Regions from separate parts of the Sagittula sp. NFXS13 genome, predicted to be linked through region 3. Evidence: riboswitches for the same ligand, from Rfam matches in the RefSeq annotation. Region 3 holds a riboswitch; each other region holds the start of a gene.
The links. A riboswitch is a leader RNA that binds a small molecule or an ion and turns the genes downstream of it on or off. The one in region 3 is predicted to bind thiamine pyrophosphate.

Region 1 (4,493 bases), on a different contig from region 3:
ACACTTTCTGCCGCCTCTTCAGCCCGCGCACGAAAGTCCTGCCTAGCGCGCGCCCCCCGCGAGTTTCTGTGCCTCGGGGCGGCCCCGAAGGGAGAGCATTGCCCACGTGCCAACGACCGGTCCCGGCACCAGGAACAAAAAGGCCCACTGCCATCCGCCGATCCACTGTGCAAAGATGGGCAGCGCCCAGATCGAAACGACCGTCAGGCCAAAGCCGATCCCCATCTGGAGTGCGAGCGCTGTGCCAACGAAGGCACTGTCGGCGAGTTCTGTCACGGCTGCCGAGAACTGTGCACTGTCGCCGATGACTGTCACGCCCCACAGGAGCGCCAGCAGCGCAAGCAGAAGTGGCGGCCCGTCGAAGAAGACACCGATCAGCATCGCGCAGGCACCCGACACGATCATCATGCCCGCGCAGGTCAGGCAGCGCCCGATCCGATCCGAAAGCCAGCCCCCGGCAAGGCACCCGATCACCCCGGATGCGACCACAACGAAGCTCAGCATCGAAGGAGAGCCGAAGGGGAACGGGTGCACCCCCGCTTCTGCCGCGGCGGCAAAGGCGAGAAACCAGGCCCACATGGCGTAAAGCTCCCACATATGGCCAAAGTAGCCGATGTTGGCGAGCAGAAGTGGCCGATCGGTAAAGACGGTAAGGGACTGGCGCGGGTTGAAGGTGGCTCTGCCAAATGGATTTGGTCCCTCACGTACAAAGAGGCCAAATATCAACGCGCCACCCAGGGCAGAGGCCGAAGTGGCCCAGACCACCGAATGCCAATCGACGCCATCGGCCACTGCACGCACAAGATGGGGCATGGAGGAGCCGAAGGTCAGCGCCCCGATCAGAAACCCGAGCGCGAGGCCCCTGCCCTTTACGAACCAGGTCGCCATGAGCTTGAGCGCCGGCGGATAGACCCCGGCAAGCGCAACGCCCGTCACGAAACGGGCAATCACCGCGGTGTCCGGGCCGACCACTAGCAGCGCAGCATTCGACGACGCCGCCAGAAGCGCCGCACCGGTCATCAGGCGGTGCATGGGCAGGATGTCGGGCAGGTTGACGAGAGACGCGCCCACGGCGCCCACGACAAACCCCAATTGCACGGCATTTGTCAGCCACGCCGCCTGCCCCGGAGAAAGCTGCCAGACACGGATCAGCTCGGGCACGATGGCCGTCGCCGAGAACCAGGTCGCAAGCACACCGACAACGCCGACGCAAATGATCGCCAGCATCCGCCAGCGCCCCGTGGCGTGCGGCATCACCGAAGCGTCAGTCATTGGCATTCCCTCCAGATATGCTTGCCCGGGTCGGACGCAGGGCAGAATGCCCCCGCCGATGGTCGTCGGGGCCCATGGTGTGCCCGCCAGCATGTCGGGCTTTTGCACCGGCTCGACAAGCCTCAATGTGTGGAGGCCGCGAGGTCAAAGCCGCCACATTGGCCCCGTTCATCATGATGCCCCCAAGGTCCGAACTCAACCACCCGCATGAACAGGCCGAAGCCCCCCCCGGCGGGGACAGCCCCGCGTCTTTCAATGTCGTTGCAACCATGATCGTGCAGCGCTCGAAAAGCACAAAGAACGACTTTGGTGCAATGCTTTCCCTCGTGCCCGATGGTCCGTTCCGTTCAGGGTTTCAGCATCTTTGATGCCGGGACGCACCGGCCGACAGCCCGAAACGTGACACTGCCTTCCGCGCTCGACCGCCAGACGGCCCTCCGTCCCGTTGACGATTGCGAGGGACGCCCCTGCCCGCGCTTACCCTCGAAAAAACTGCGCACGACGATCGCGGTAAAACGACCGAAGGTCAGCCAACAGCCCGCGCCCCGGTGGTCCCTGCGAGACGTGCCTATCGACATTCCAAAAGACATGTGCAATCCAAAGCGCACAACAGGGGCATCCGGCATCCGCCGGGTTGAGAAGCACCCTTTGAACCTGAACCGGCTCATACCGGCGGAGGAAGTTGTATGACGGTCGCCTTGTGCGGTCCTCTCTGCATCTCCGCCCAATAGGAAAGAGATGCGATGACCGATCCCTCCCGTTCCCTTTTGGCGATGCGCACCACGGCGCCGCTGATCCAGAACATCACCAATTATGTCGCCATGAACATCGCCGCCAATGTCATGTTGGCGGCGGGCGCCTCACCCGCCATGGTCCATGCCAAAGAAGAAGCCAGTGAGTTCGCGGGCCTTGCGCAGGGCTTGACCGTGAACATTGGCACGCTCGATGCGGAATGGGCGGAGTGCATGGTCCTGGCGGCGCGCGCGGCGCAGGATCATGGCACGCCCTGGGTGCTCGACCCGGTGGCCGTTGGCGCGACGGGAATGCGCCGTGCGCTTGGCCAGCGGCTGCTCGCGTTGAAGCCGACAGTGATCCGGGGCAATGCCTCAGAGATCCTCGCGCTGGCGGGCGCTGACACGCGCGGACGGGGCGCGGATGCCGCTGATGGGGTCGAGGCCGCCGAACAGGCCGCGCACGCCCTTGCGACAAAGACCGGCGGCGTTGTGGCGGTCACCGGGGCCATCGACTTTGTCACGGACGGGACGCGCACCGCCAGAGTGGCCAATGGCGACCCGATCATGACACGCGTCACCGCATTGGGCTGTGCGCTGACAGGCGTGGTGGGGGCGTTCATCACCTCCGGGTCGATCTTTGACAGCACGGTCGCGGCGCTGGCCTACTACGGTCTCGCCGGAGAGATCGCTGCCAAAACCGCACATGGACCCGGCAGTTTCCAGCCTGCCTTTCTGGATGCGCTCTACGCCATGACAGGGCCGGATCTGGACGCAGCCGCACGGATCAGCACGACATGATCCCGTCCCTTTGCTTTGTCACTGATGCCGAGGCACCCTGGACCCTGCTGGAGCAGGCCGAGCAGGCGGCGCGCGGCGGTGCGCTTTGGGTGCAGTTGCGGCACAAGACCCTTGCCGATGCGGCCTTTGCCGATCTGGCGTGCCAGATGATGGACCGGCTGTCACCGCTTGGCGCGAAACTGATCGTAAATGACCGGACAGAGATCGCGCGCGCCATTGGCGCAGCAGGTCTGCACATTGGCCAGTCCGATGGCGATCCACGTGCCGCCCGCGCCCGCATTGGGCCAGAGGCCATTCTTGGTCTCTCGATCGAAAGCGCCGAGCAGGCAGCCGCCGTGCCGCCGGGGTGCGTCGATTATCTGGGTGTCGGGCCGGTCCGGGCCACGGCGTCCAAACCGGATCACGCGCCACCGCTGGGGTGGACAGGGTTGGCAGACATCGTGTCCCGCACGGCCCTGCCCTGCATGGCCATCGGCGGACTGGGGCCAGACGATGCGACACAGGTCCGCCGTGCGGGCTGCGCCGGGATGGCCGTGGTCTCTGCCATCTCTCGGGCCACGAACCCTGAGGCTGCCGCGCAAACCTTTGTGCAAAACTGGAACGAAACATGATCCCCAATATTCTATCCATCGCGGGGTCGGACCCCTCTGGCGGCGCTGGTATCCAGGCCGACATCAAGGCCATATCGGCCAATGGCGGCTATGCCATGGCGGTCATTACGGGGCTGACCGCGCAGAACACGCGCGGCGTTCAGGCCGTCGACATGATACCGCCCGCGATGATCCGCGCCCAGATCGCCGCGCTCCGGGACGACATTCGCATTGATGCGGTGAAGATCGGCATGCTTGGCGACGCCGCCACCGTGGCCGTGGTGGCCGAGGCATTGGACGGCCTCGACGTTCCCGTGGTCCTTGATCCGGTGATGGTCGCCAAGGGTGGCGACCGGTTGCTGGCCGCCGAGGCCGTCAACGCCTTGCGTGATCTACTGCTTCCACGCGCAACGGTCCTGACCCCCAATCTGCCGGAAGCGGCAGATTTGTTAGGCACCACGCCGGCTAAGACGCTGGAGGAAATGGCCGCCCATGGTCAGCGTCTGCGAGAGTTTGGATGCATTGCGGTCCTGGTGAAAGGCGGCCACCTCTCCGACAGTGACGCCACCGACGTCCTGATCACGGCCAAGGGCAGCCAGCGCTTCGCCGCACCACGCGCTGCGACCCGGAACACCCATGGGACAGGCTGCACCTTGTCCTCCGCGCTGGCGGCGCACCTGGGCGCGGGCCACGCGCTGGCAGAGGCGACACAGCGCGCCAAGAGCTACATCTCCGCCGCTATTGCCGCCGCCGATCACCTGACGGTGGGCCGCGGTCACGGCCCGATTCACCACTTCTACAGCCTCGATGGAGGGACAGCATGACATTCACCGACACGCTTTGGACGGACACCTCAGATCTTCAGAACGTCATTGCCACAATGCCGTTCAACACCGAATTGGCGGACGGAACTTTGCCGCCGGAGACTTTCCGCCGCTATATCATTCAGGATGCGCATTACCTGGAGGGGTTTGCCCGCGCTTTGGCCCTGTCCGCCGCCCGCGCGCCGGATGCGGACGCCGTTGCGCAACTGGCAGGGTCAGCCAAAGGGGCCATCGTCGTGGAACGTCTGCTGCACGCGGACTACATGAACCGGTTC
Region 2 (4,493 bases), on a different contig from region 3:
TCGACCAGCGGTTCTGACCCGGCACACACCGTAAGACCTTGCAGTTCAAGCATGCGCGTTCCTCCGGTACCGGCGGCCCGTGGCCCGTTCGATCCCGTGGATGATCGCCAGAAGCGCAAGCGTGAGACAGGCCGACACCAACACCGCCGACAGCACAAGATCCGCCCGGAAATTGTTCTTTGCCGACAGGATGTAGATGCCGAGCCCCTGCCGCGCGCCGGCATATTCGGCAAAGATCGTGGCAACGATGGCATAGGTCGCCGAAATCCTGAGCCCGGAAAAGAAATGCCCCCGTGCCGAGGGCAGCGTGGCCCGGCGATAGACTGTCCACGGTGTCGCACCCATGGAGACCAGCTGATCGCGAAACGGACGCGGCAGGCTCGCGTAGCCGGCGACAAGGCTGACCACCATCGGAAAGAAGGTGACAAGGATCACCAGCAGCACCTTGGGCAGCAGGCCGAAGCCGAACCAAAGCACCATCAGCGGGGCAAGGGCGACGATCGGCACGGTCTGGCTGGCGACCAGAAGCGGCAGCAGCCCCCGGCGCAGCCAGCCCGAGAAGTGAAGCACGATGGAGACGGCGAAAGCGAACAGCACCGACAGGGCAAAGCCCACGCCCGCGACACCCAATGTGGCCGCCGCGTGCCGCGCGATCGCGGACCGCTCGACCAACAGCCCATTCACGACGTCGCTCGGGGCGGGCAACACAAGCGACGAGGCATCCGTCAGCGCGACATAGCCTTCCCAGCCGCCAAGAAAGACGCAGATGACCACGAGGGCCGGTAGGATCTGACCAAGATACTTCATGACAAGCCTGTCGCGGGCGCATGATGCCCGCGTGTGGCAGCCCGCTCAGCCGAGGCTGGGGCTGTTGGCCGAGGCTGTCAGGTCGATGGTCACATGGCCTTCCGCCGGGCCGAACCGCAGAAAGGCCTGGCGCAGCGTTTCGAAGACCGCGCCCGCATCACCGCGCAACCGCGTGCAGAAATTCTTGGACCGCAGGAACGTGCCGCTGTCCTTCAGGAAGTCGATGCAGCCATAGATTTCGTCCATATGGCCACCCGCGCCCATGACATAGAGCGAGAATTGCACATCTATCCCGACACCCATATCGGGCGCGTCCTTGACGGCGTGCGCCGCCAGTGTCTGCCGCTCGGCCAAGGACTGGTCCTGCGCGCGCGCAAGCGTGTCGCACCGGCAATTCGGGTCATCCGGCTCACCGGGGCAACCGCGCGACAGGGTCACGTGCATGGTCACATGTTCGGGCCGCTTGGCTGCGGCGGAAAACAGGTCCCGGATCGCGTCGAACAGCGGTCCGGGTGCGCCGACCATGAGCGTCGACATGTCGTCGGTCTCGATCCTCAGGTCGGATTTATAGGGGGACAGGGCGTCCAGCCCGGTGGTGATGACGTCCACGAAATCGGATGTCATCGGATAAAGTGACACTTGCGCGCCTATGAACATGGTAGCACCTCGCTCCGCTGGCATTATCCAGATCAGCTGTGAAGGGTTCACGCATGTCGCGCATCTCAGCTCCGCTCGGAGCACCCCCGGTTATATGCGCGCACCATTGTTCAACCGCCATTTGATGTCAAGCGAGTGTCTTTACATCAGTTTGAAACGCCTGCCTGCTCGCGCGGAACGAAGACAATCTCAGCCATGCTCGCCATGCGTTGGTCTGCAAGCGGCCACACATTGGGTCACTGAAGCGAGCCGCGGTCGGTGCCGTCTCTGAGGTGGGCTTTCTCGCCCGGGTGCGCGAATCTTTCTGGCGGAACGGCGCGCGGATTTCCGGTCGTGTGCTGGCCGCAAGACCGTTCCCATCACCCAAACCAACAGGAGACAATGGCCGGACAGCCTTGAAAGCGGTCTTTGGACCATCCCATGCGATGTGTGGGGGCAGGGCGACCTGAGCAAAGCAATGCAAACGCGCATGACGTGGAAAAGGCAGCCCCTACGATTGACCGCGCCCCGCCGACAGAACGAAACCGGTTTGCCGGGCGTGTGGCACGATCCGGCTTGGCGGTCTTTCTGCAACCCCAGACCAAGCCCGCGCGTTGGAGACACCTTGCGCATGATCCCATGGGCTCTACACTCTGACGGGACGGGAAGAGGGCTCATGCGCGACATCATTCGAAACACCATCGCGGGGGCGTTGGTTCTGACCGGGCTGGGCGTCGGGGCCTGGCCCTATCTTGTGTCCAGCACGTCCGACGTAAGCAGTTCCGACTCCATGTCTCGGCAGGAATTCTCGCAGAACAGCCCGCTGCTGCTGCCGGGCATCCTCGCCGATGTCTACACCGCCTTCGGAGAGACGGAGGAAGCCGCGATCTACGACAAGCTGGCCGAGGTCGCCACGGGGGACGCGCTGGAGCAGCTCTACCTCGAACGGGTGGGCGCAATGGCCGGGGGCGGCCTGAACCCCGATCAGGAAATCCACGAAGTGTCGCTGTTGGGGATGAGCGCGCGACCGTCCGGCGAGACAGTGAACATCTCGGCCCGCTGGCGGGTGCTGGGGGTCGTGGGTCACGCCGAACACATGCACATGCGCGGCAACGCCTACGCAGCGGATCTGCGGTTCGCCGTGGCGGATGGGCGCTGGAAGATCGCGGGCTTCGATCTGACGGACGTGGACCGCACGGATGCTGGCACGCTGGAGCGCAACGCCGATGCGCCGGGCAACACCTCCCCGGTCGACCCACCGGAGCAGGAGAGTTGATCCACGCACGCGACCTGACCTTTGCCTACCCGCGCGCCGGGTTTGCTCTGAACGTGCCTGCGCTCGACGTCGCCAAGGGCGAGCACGTCGGCATCATCGGACCCAGCGGCACGGGCAAGACCACGCTGCTGAACCTTGTTGCCGGGCTCGCACAGCCGGACACCGGCGCCTTGAAGGTGGCGGACCAAGATCTGACCGCGCTGGATGACGGCGGGCGCAGGCGGTTTCGCGCGGCGCAGATCGGCTTCATCTTCCAGACCTTCGCGCTGGTCGATTACCTGAACGCCTTCGAGAATATCCTGTACCCTTATCGCGTCGGCCTTGGCCTGACGCTCGATCGCGATGTCCGCAACCGGGCGCAGGCACTGGCCGAGGCCTGCGGCATCGCGCATCGCCTGAAAAGCCATCCGAACGCGCTGTCAGGTGGTGAACAGCAGCGCGTTGCCATCTGCCGCGCATTGATAACGCAGCCGGGGCTGATCCTCGCCGATGAGGCGACCGGCAACCTCGACCCCGAGACCAAGGAAGTCATCCTCGACGTGCTCTTTGCCCGTGCCGCCGAACAGGGGGCAACCGTGCTGGCCGTGACGCACGACCACGATCTGCTGCCGCGCTTTGATCGGGTGATCGACTTCGCCACCCTGCGCCAACCAGCGGAGCAGACCTCTTGAACGCTCTTTTCCTCGCCTTCGCCCACCTGCGCTGGACCTGGGCGCGCAGTCTTGTGCTGATCCTTGTGGGCGCGCTGATCCTTGCCGTGCCGATGGTGACCCAGACTCTGCTGCGCGGGTCCGAAGAGGCCCTGACGCGCCGGGCCGAGGCGACGCCGCTGGTGCTGGGCGCGCGTGGCAGCCAGCTCGATCTTGTGATGGGGGCGGTCTATTTCTCCGAGGACCGCGCGCAGCCGATCACCCGCGCCGCCGAGGATGCCGTCTGGGACAGTGGTCTTGGCCTGCCAATCCCGCTCAACACGGCCTTCCAGACGAATGGCGCGCGGATTGTCGGCACCTCGCTGGATTACTTCGACTTTCGCGGGCTGACCCTGGCCGAGGGGCGGCAGATGGCCATCCTCGGGGAGGCGGTGCTGGGCGCGGACGTGGCGAAGCGGCTGGCGCTCGGGCCCGGCGATACGGTGGTCTCTGCGCCCGAGAACCTGTTTGATCTCGACGGGGTCTACCCGCTGGAGCTGCAGATCACCGGCGTTCTCGAACCGACCGGCACCCCCGACGACGAGGCGGTGTTCACCGATGTGAAAACGGCCTGGGTGATCGCGGGCATCGGCCACGGCCATGACGACGTGGTCACGGCGGATGCCGACGGCAACGTCACCGCCAACGCCGCCATCACGGAATTCCAGCGCATCACGCCGGAGAACATCGACAGCTTTCATTTCCACGGCGCTGCCCGCGACTACCCGCTGTCCGCCGTGATCGTCGCGCCCTACGACACCCGCTCCGGCACGATCCTGCGGGGCCGCTACCTCGATCCGGAGAACCCGGTGCAGTTGACTGACCCGTCCGAGGTCATCGCAGGGCTGGTGGATCGCATCTTTCGCATCGCGGCGCTGCTCGACGCGGTAACGGTCATCATCGGCATTGCCGCATTGGGCGCCATCGGCCTGTCGCTTTTCCTCGCATGGAGCCTGCGTGCCCCCGAAATGCTGACCGCCCGTCGCCTTGGCGCGGGGCGGTTCACGATCCTGCGACTGGCCACCGCAGAGATCGCAATACTTCTGAGTTGTGCCATGGTGTTGGCGGCAGGTATCGTCCTCGTC
Region 3 (4,493 bases):
TGCCGACTGTGATGTGTGGACCAGCGCCTATCCCGGCTCCCCAAGGTATTCGCGGAACGCCTTGGACGGGATCGAAAAAAACGGCTCGACTGGCACCGGCGGATGCACCAAGCCATCGGATACCAGCACAACATCTTGCGCAAAGGCACGGGCATCATTCGGGTCATGCGTCACCATGATGGTAAGCGCGCCGAGGGTCTCTGCCACCTCCCGCACGACCGTCAGCATGTCCCGCTTCAACCCCGGCCCCAGTGCGGCGAAGGGTTCGTCCAGCAACAGCACGGGCCGTGCCATCAACAAGACACGTGCCAGTGCCGCGCGACTTTGCTGACCGCCCGACAAGGTGCCAGGCTTACGCCGCGCGAGCCCCTCCAGCCCCACCCGTGCCAAGGCTCCTTCGATCCGCGGCATCTCTTCGGCTCCGGGCTTGCGCCCGTCGGGCCGCAACGCCAATCCTAGATTTCGCGCCAGATCCAGATGTGGGAAAAGATTGCTGTCCTGAAACAGGATCGACACCGGACGTGCCTGCGGCGGCACCTGTGTCAAATCGCGGTCCCCCCAAGCCAAACGCCCGGAGATCGGTGTTCGGAATCCGGCGATCACGTCGAGCAGCGTCGACTTTCCAGCGCCGGATGGACCCAGAACGGCCACGCGCCGTCCCGGTGCGATGGACAGGTCCGCATCCAGTGTTCCGCCCCCCATATCAATGCGCAACTCCTCAAGCCTCAGCAAGCCGGCCTCCCCTGTCCAACACCACAAACGCTCCGAGTGACAACGCCAGCAGCAGCAAAGCCGCACCGGCGGCGGCTTCCATCTGATACGATCCCATCAACCGATAGACCTGCAACGGCAGTGTCGCCCGATCCGGGTCAGCGAACAGGGCAATCACGCCAAGGTCCCCCATCGCAAGCGCGGCGACCAGACCAGCGGCAAACCCAAGCGGGCGGCGCAAGCGCGGCACCCAAATCAGACGCAGCCACGCCCAGCCGGTCAACCCCAGAGAGGCCCGCAGCCGCCCGTAATCCGTCTTCAACGCCTCTGCCTGTGGCGTGATGATCCGAAGCGCAAAGGGCAGGCCCATCAACGCATTGACCAATGCTGTCACCGGCAGCGCCATGGTGAACGGATTGACGAAGGGTCTCAGCATCAGGAAAAGACCGGTGCCCAACACGAGAGGCGACACAGTGATCGCGGCCAAGGCAAGCAGTTCCCCTCGCCGGTTGGCCAGCGCCACGGCCCAGATCATGCATAAAACCGTCGACGCGCCGGCCACCGCCACCGAATGCCCCGCGGCAACGATAGTGTCCACGCGTAGCAACATCAGTCCTTGCAGGCCTCTCAGGACCACAGCGCCAAGCGGCACGAGCAAAAACAAGCCCGCGAGCGCAATCCACATTCCATCCGTCCAACGCCGCCATCCCGCACCATCGCGACGAACCAACGCACGGTCACGGCCCAGACCAAACCCATCTGTCTGCGTCACTTTCAACGCCAGTATTCCCGCGCCGAGCCCAAGCGCCAATTGGATCAGACCCAGCGTGGCAGCTCGGCCAAGATCAAAGTCGAACCGCATGGCTTGGTAAATCGCCAGTTCAACGGTGGTTGCCCTTGGCCCTCCGCCCAATGTCAAAGCCACGGCAAAACTCGTCAGGCAAATCACAAAAATGACCACAAGCGCGCCCGGCGCAACGCGCAGGATCACCGGCCCGTCAATCACCCGCCACAAGGCTGCGCGGCTCAGGCCCAGCGATGTCGCAAGACGCAACCGCTCCCCAGGAACCGCTTGCCACCCGGTGAGCAGCATGCGCACTGCCAAAGGAAGGTTGAAAAAGACGTGAGCCAGCAGAACCCCGTGAAGCCCGTAAATGTCCACAAGCGGAAGACCGAGCCCCCCAAGGACGTCGTTCACCAGCCCGGCACGGCCAAACACGGCGATCAATCCCATGACGGCGACGATCACTGGCAAAATGAATGGAGCGCCCATCAGGGTTACCAACGCGGCACGACCGGGAAAGCGTTGACGCACCAGCGCGCGCGCCACCGGAACGGCCAAAGCCACGCTGAATACAGCTGACAGGAGGGCCTGCCAGACTGTAAACCGCAGCGCCAGCCAATCACCGGGCGCAAGCGCTGACAGGCCCCCCGCCCGGATCAAAACCACGGCGACGGGCCCCAGCGTCAACGCCGCCAAAGTCAGCGCGGCGGTTATTGCGAAAGGGCTGCGCGCCATGCTTCGATAGCCTCATCCCGCAGGGCCGCTGCCTCGGTTTCGTTGTAAAACAACACGCTTTCCGGCAGGTCGAGCTTTTGGAAACCCTCGGGCCAAGCACTTTGATCAAGCGCCGCCGGGATCGACCAGTTGCCCGTGGCAATCATCGACTGGAAATCCTCGCCAAGGATGAAATCCATGAAGTCCTGCGCCAGTTCCGGCTGGTCCGTTCCGGCAACTTTTGCCGCGAGTTCTACCATGAAATAGTGACCTTCGGGGAAAATAGCCGCCTTCTTGGTCTCATCCCCTTCGGCGATGATGTGATAGGCGGGTGAGGTCGTATAGGAGAGGACCATATCGGCCTCGCCGTCCGTGAACATCCCGTAGCTTTCAGACCAACCCTTTGTCACTGTGACGATTTTCGGGGCGAGCTTCGCCCACGCGGCTTGCGCTTGGTCACCGTAAACTGCCTGTACCCACAGGACCAGCGCAAGACCGGAAACCGAAGTGCGCGGATCTTGGATCACCAACCTCAGGTCGTCGTCGGCATTCAGCAAGGCATCGAAGGACGCTGGCGCTTCCATCTTCGTCGTGTCGTAGACGAAAGCAGTGTGCCCATAGTTAAACGGCAAGAATGTGGCATCGGTCCAGTCAATCGGCAACGTCAAGCTGGAGAGATCGACGCCGTGCTCCGCGAACAGCCCGCTTTCGCGCGCCTTCTTGGTCACGTCAGTGTTCAGACCGATGACCACATCAGCCTCGGTGCGATCACCTTCCAGCAGCAGGCGCGGCAGCAATTCGCCGGGTTTGAACTGTAGGTCACACTCACATTGCGCCTCGAACAGCTCTTCGATTTTTGGACCCGGCCCCCATTCGGAGGTAAAATAGTCAGGAGCGTAAACAGTCAGTACGTTTTCCTGCGCCACCGCACTGGTGGCCAGCAAAAGTCCCGCTGCAAATGTGAAGGTCTTCATGGACATCTCCAAATCTGCGGCGAAAGGGCAAGATCCGGGTGTCCCGATACCTTCCCTCCGCCGGTGTTAACCGGTTCAGGTTCAACGGGTTGATGCGATTGCGCAAATCTCAGACGGATCCTGTTCCGCCACCCCGAGGTAGGGCACAAGCTATGGCCACACCCCGCAGGGCGCAAGGCGAAACCACTTGAGCGGCGCAAGCCCGTGCCCTAGACCACGGCGCAAAGGAGACTGACCATGAGCCTCAACACCTTCGGCCACTTGTTCCGCGTCACAACTTGGGGCGAAAGCCACGGTCCCGCGCTTGGCGCGACCGTCGATGGCGTGCCGCCGGGGATCAATGTCGACGAGGCGATGCTTCAAAATTGGTTGGACAAGCGCAAGCCGGGCCAGAACAAATACACCACGCAACGGCGAGAGCCGGACGCCGTGAAAATCCTCTCGGGCGTCTTTGAAGGCCAGACCACCGGCACGTCGGTTCAGCTGATGATTGAGAATACAGATCAAAGGTCCAAGGATTACGGCGATATCGCGGAGAAGTTCCGCCCAGGTCACGCCGATATCACCTATTTTCAGAAATATGGCGTCAGGGATTATCGCGGCGGCGGTCGGTCTTCGGCACGGGAAACCGCCGCACGGGTCGCTGCTGGAGGGATCGCTCGGGCAGCCTTGAACACCTTGATGCCTGGGGTCGAGATTACTGGGTACATGACCCAAATCGGGCCTCACAAAATCGACCGAAACCGGTTCGACTGGGACGAGATTTCAGAGAACCCATTCTGGACGCCGGATGCAGTCTCCGCCGAAGTTTGGGCCGGCTACCTTGATGACCTGCGCAAGTCAGGCAACTCAGTTGGCGCTGTTGTCGAAGTGGTCGCACGCGGCGTACCAGCGGGCCTCGGCGCGCCAATATATGGCAAGCTCGACACGGACCTCGCAGCAGCGATGATGTCGATCAACGCGGTCAAAGGCGTTGAGATTGGCGAAGGCATGGCTGCAGCAGAGTTAACGGGCGAAGATAACGCTGACGAAATTTTCCTCGGGAATGATGGCCAGCCGGTGTACTCATCGAACCATGCGGGGGGCGTTCTTGGCGGTATTTCCACCGGACAGGATGTAGTTGTACGCTTTGCGGTAAAGCCGACTTCCTCGATTCTGCGGCCTCGGCAGACGATTACCAAGACAGGCCAGGCCACCGAAATAATTACCAAAGGTCGCCACGATCCCTGTGTCGGTATTCGTGCTGTCCCAGTGGGCGAAGCCATGATGGCCTGCGTTCTTCTGGATCACCTCTTGCTGCACCGTGGTCA

Region 1: linked by a shared signal. The riboswitch ahead of thiM (hydroxyethylthiazole kinase) and the one ahead of thiB (thiamine ABC transporter substrate binding subunit) in region 3 are both predicted to bind thiamine pyrophosphate.
Region 2: linked by a shared signal. The riboswitch ahead of J4E08_RS02050 (YkoF family thiamine/hydroxymethylpyrimidine-binding protein) and the one ahead of thiB (thiamine ABC transporter substrate binding subunit) in region 3 are both predicted to bind thiamine pyrophosphate.

Annotation. Positions count from the first base shown of each region.
Region 1 covers NZ_JAGEMH010000005.1:117,321-121,813, reverse strand. Annotated here, with positions in the region: gene J4E08_RS12730 (MFS transporter) at 43-1,272, opposite strand; gene J4E08_RS12725 (hypothetical protein) at 1,398-1,640, shown strand; TPP riboswitch at 1,874-1,970, shown strand; gene thiM (hydroxyethylthiazole kinase) at 2,016-2,804, shown strand; gene thiE (thiamine phosphate synthase) at 2,801-3,415, shown strand; gene thiD (bifunctional hydroxymethylpyrimidine kinase/phosphomethylpyrimidine kinase) at 3,412-4,218, shown strand; gene J4E08_RS12705 (TenA family protein) at 4,215-4,493, shown strand, end outside.
Region 2 covers NZ_JAGEMH010000001.1:428,903-433,395, forward strand. Annotated here, with positions in the region: gene J4E08_RS02040 (ABC transporter ATP-binding protein) at 1-53, opposite strand, end outside; gene J4E08_RS02045 (ABC transporter permease) at 46-807, opposite strand; gene J4E08_RS02050 (YkoF family thiamine/hydroxymethylpyrimidine-binding protein) at 853-1,464, opposite strand; TPP riboswitch at 1,457-1,562, opposite strand; gene J4E08_RS02055 (hypothetical protein) at 2,120-2,719, shown strand; gene J4E08_RS02060 (ABC transporter ATP-binding protein) at 2,716-3,390, shown strand; gene J4E08_RS02065 (ABC transporter permease) at 3,387-4,493, shown strand, end outside.
Region 3 covers NZ_JAGEMH010000002.1:504,970-509,462, reverse strand. Annotated here, with positions in the region: gene J4E08_RS06810 (thiamine ABC transporter ATP-binding protein) at 28-732, opposite strand; gene J4E08_RS06805 (thiamine/thiamine pyrophosphate ABC transporter permease ThiP) at 719-2,230, opposite strand; gene thiB (thiamine ABC transporter substrate binding subunit) at 2,206-3,183, opposite strand; TPP riboswitch at 3,219-3,329, opposite strand; gene aroC (chorismate synthase) at 3,421-4,493, shown strand, end outside.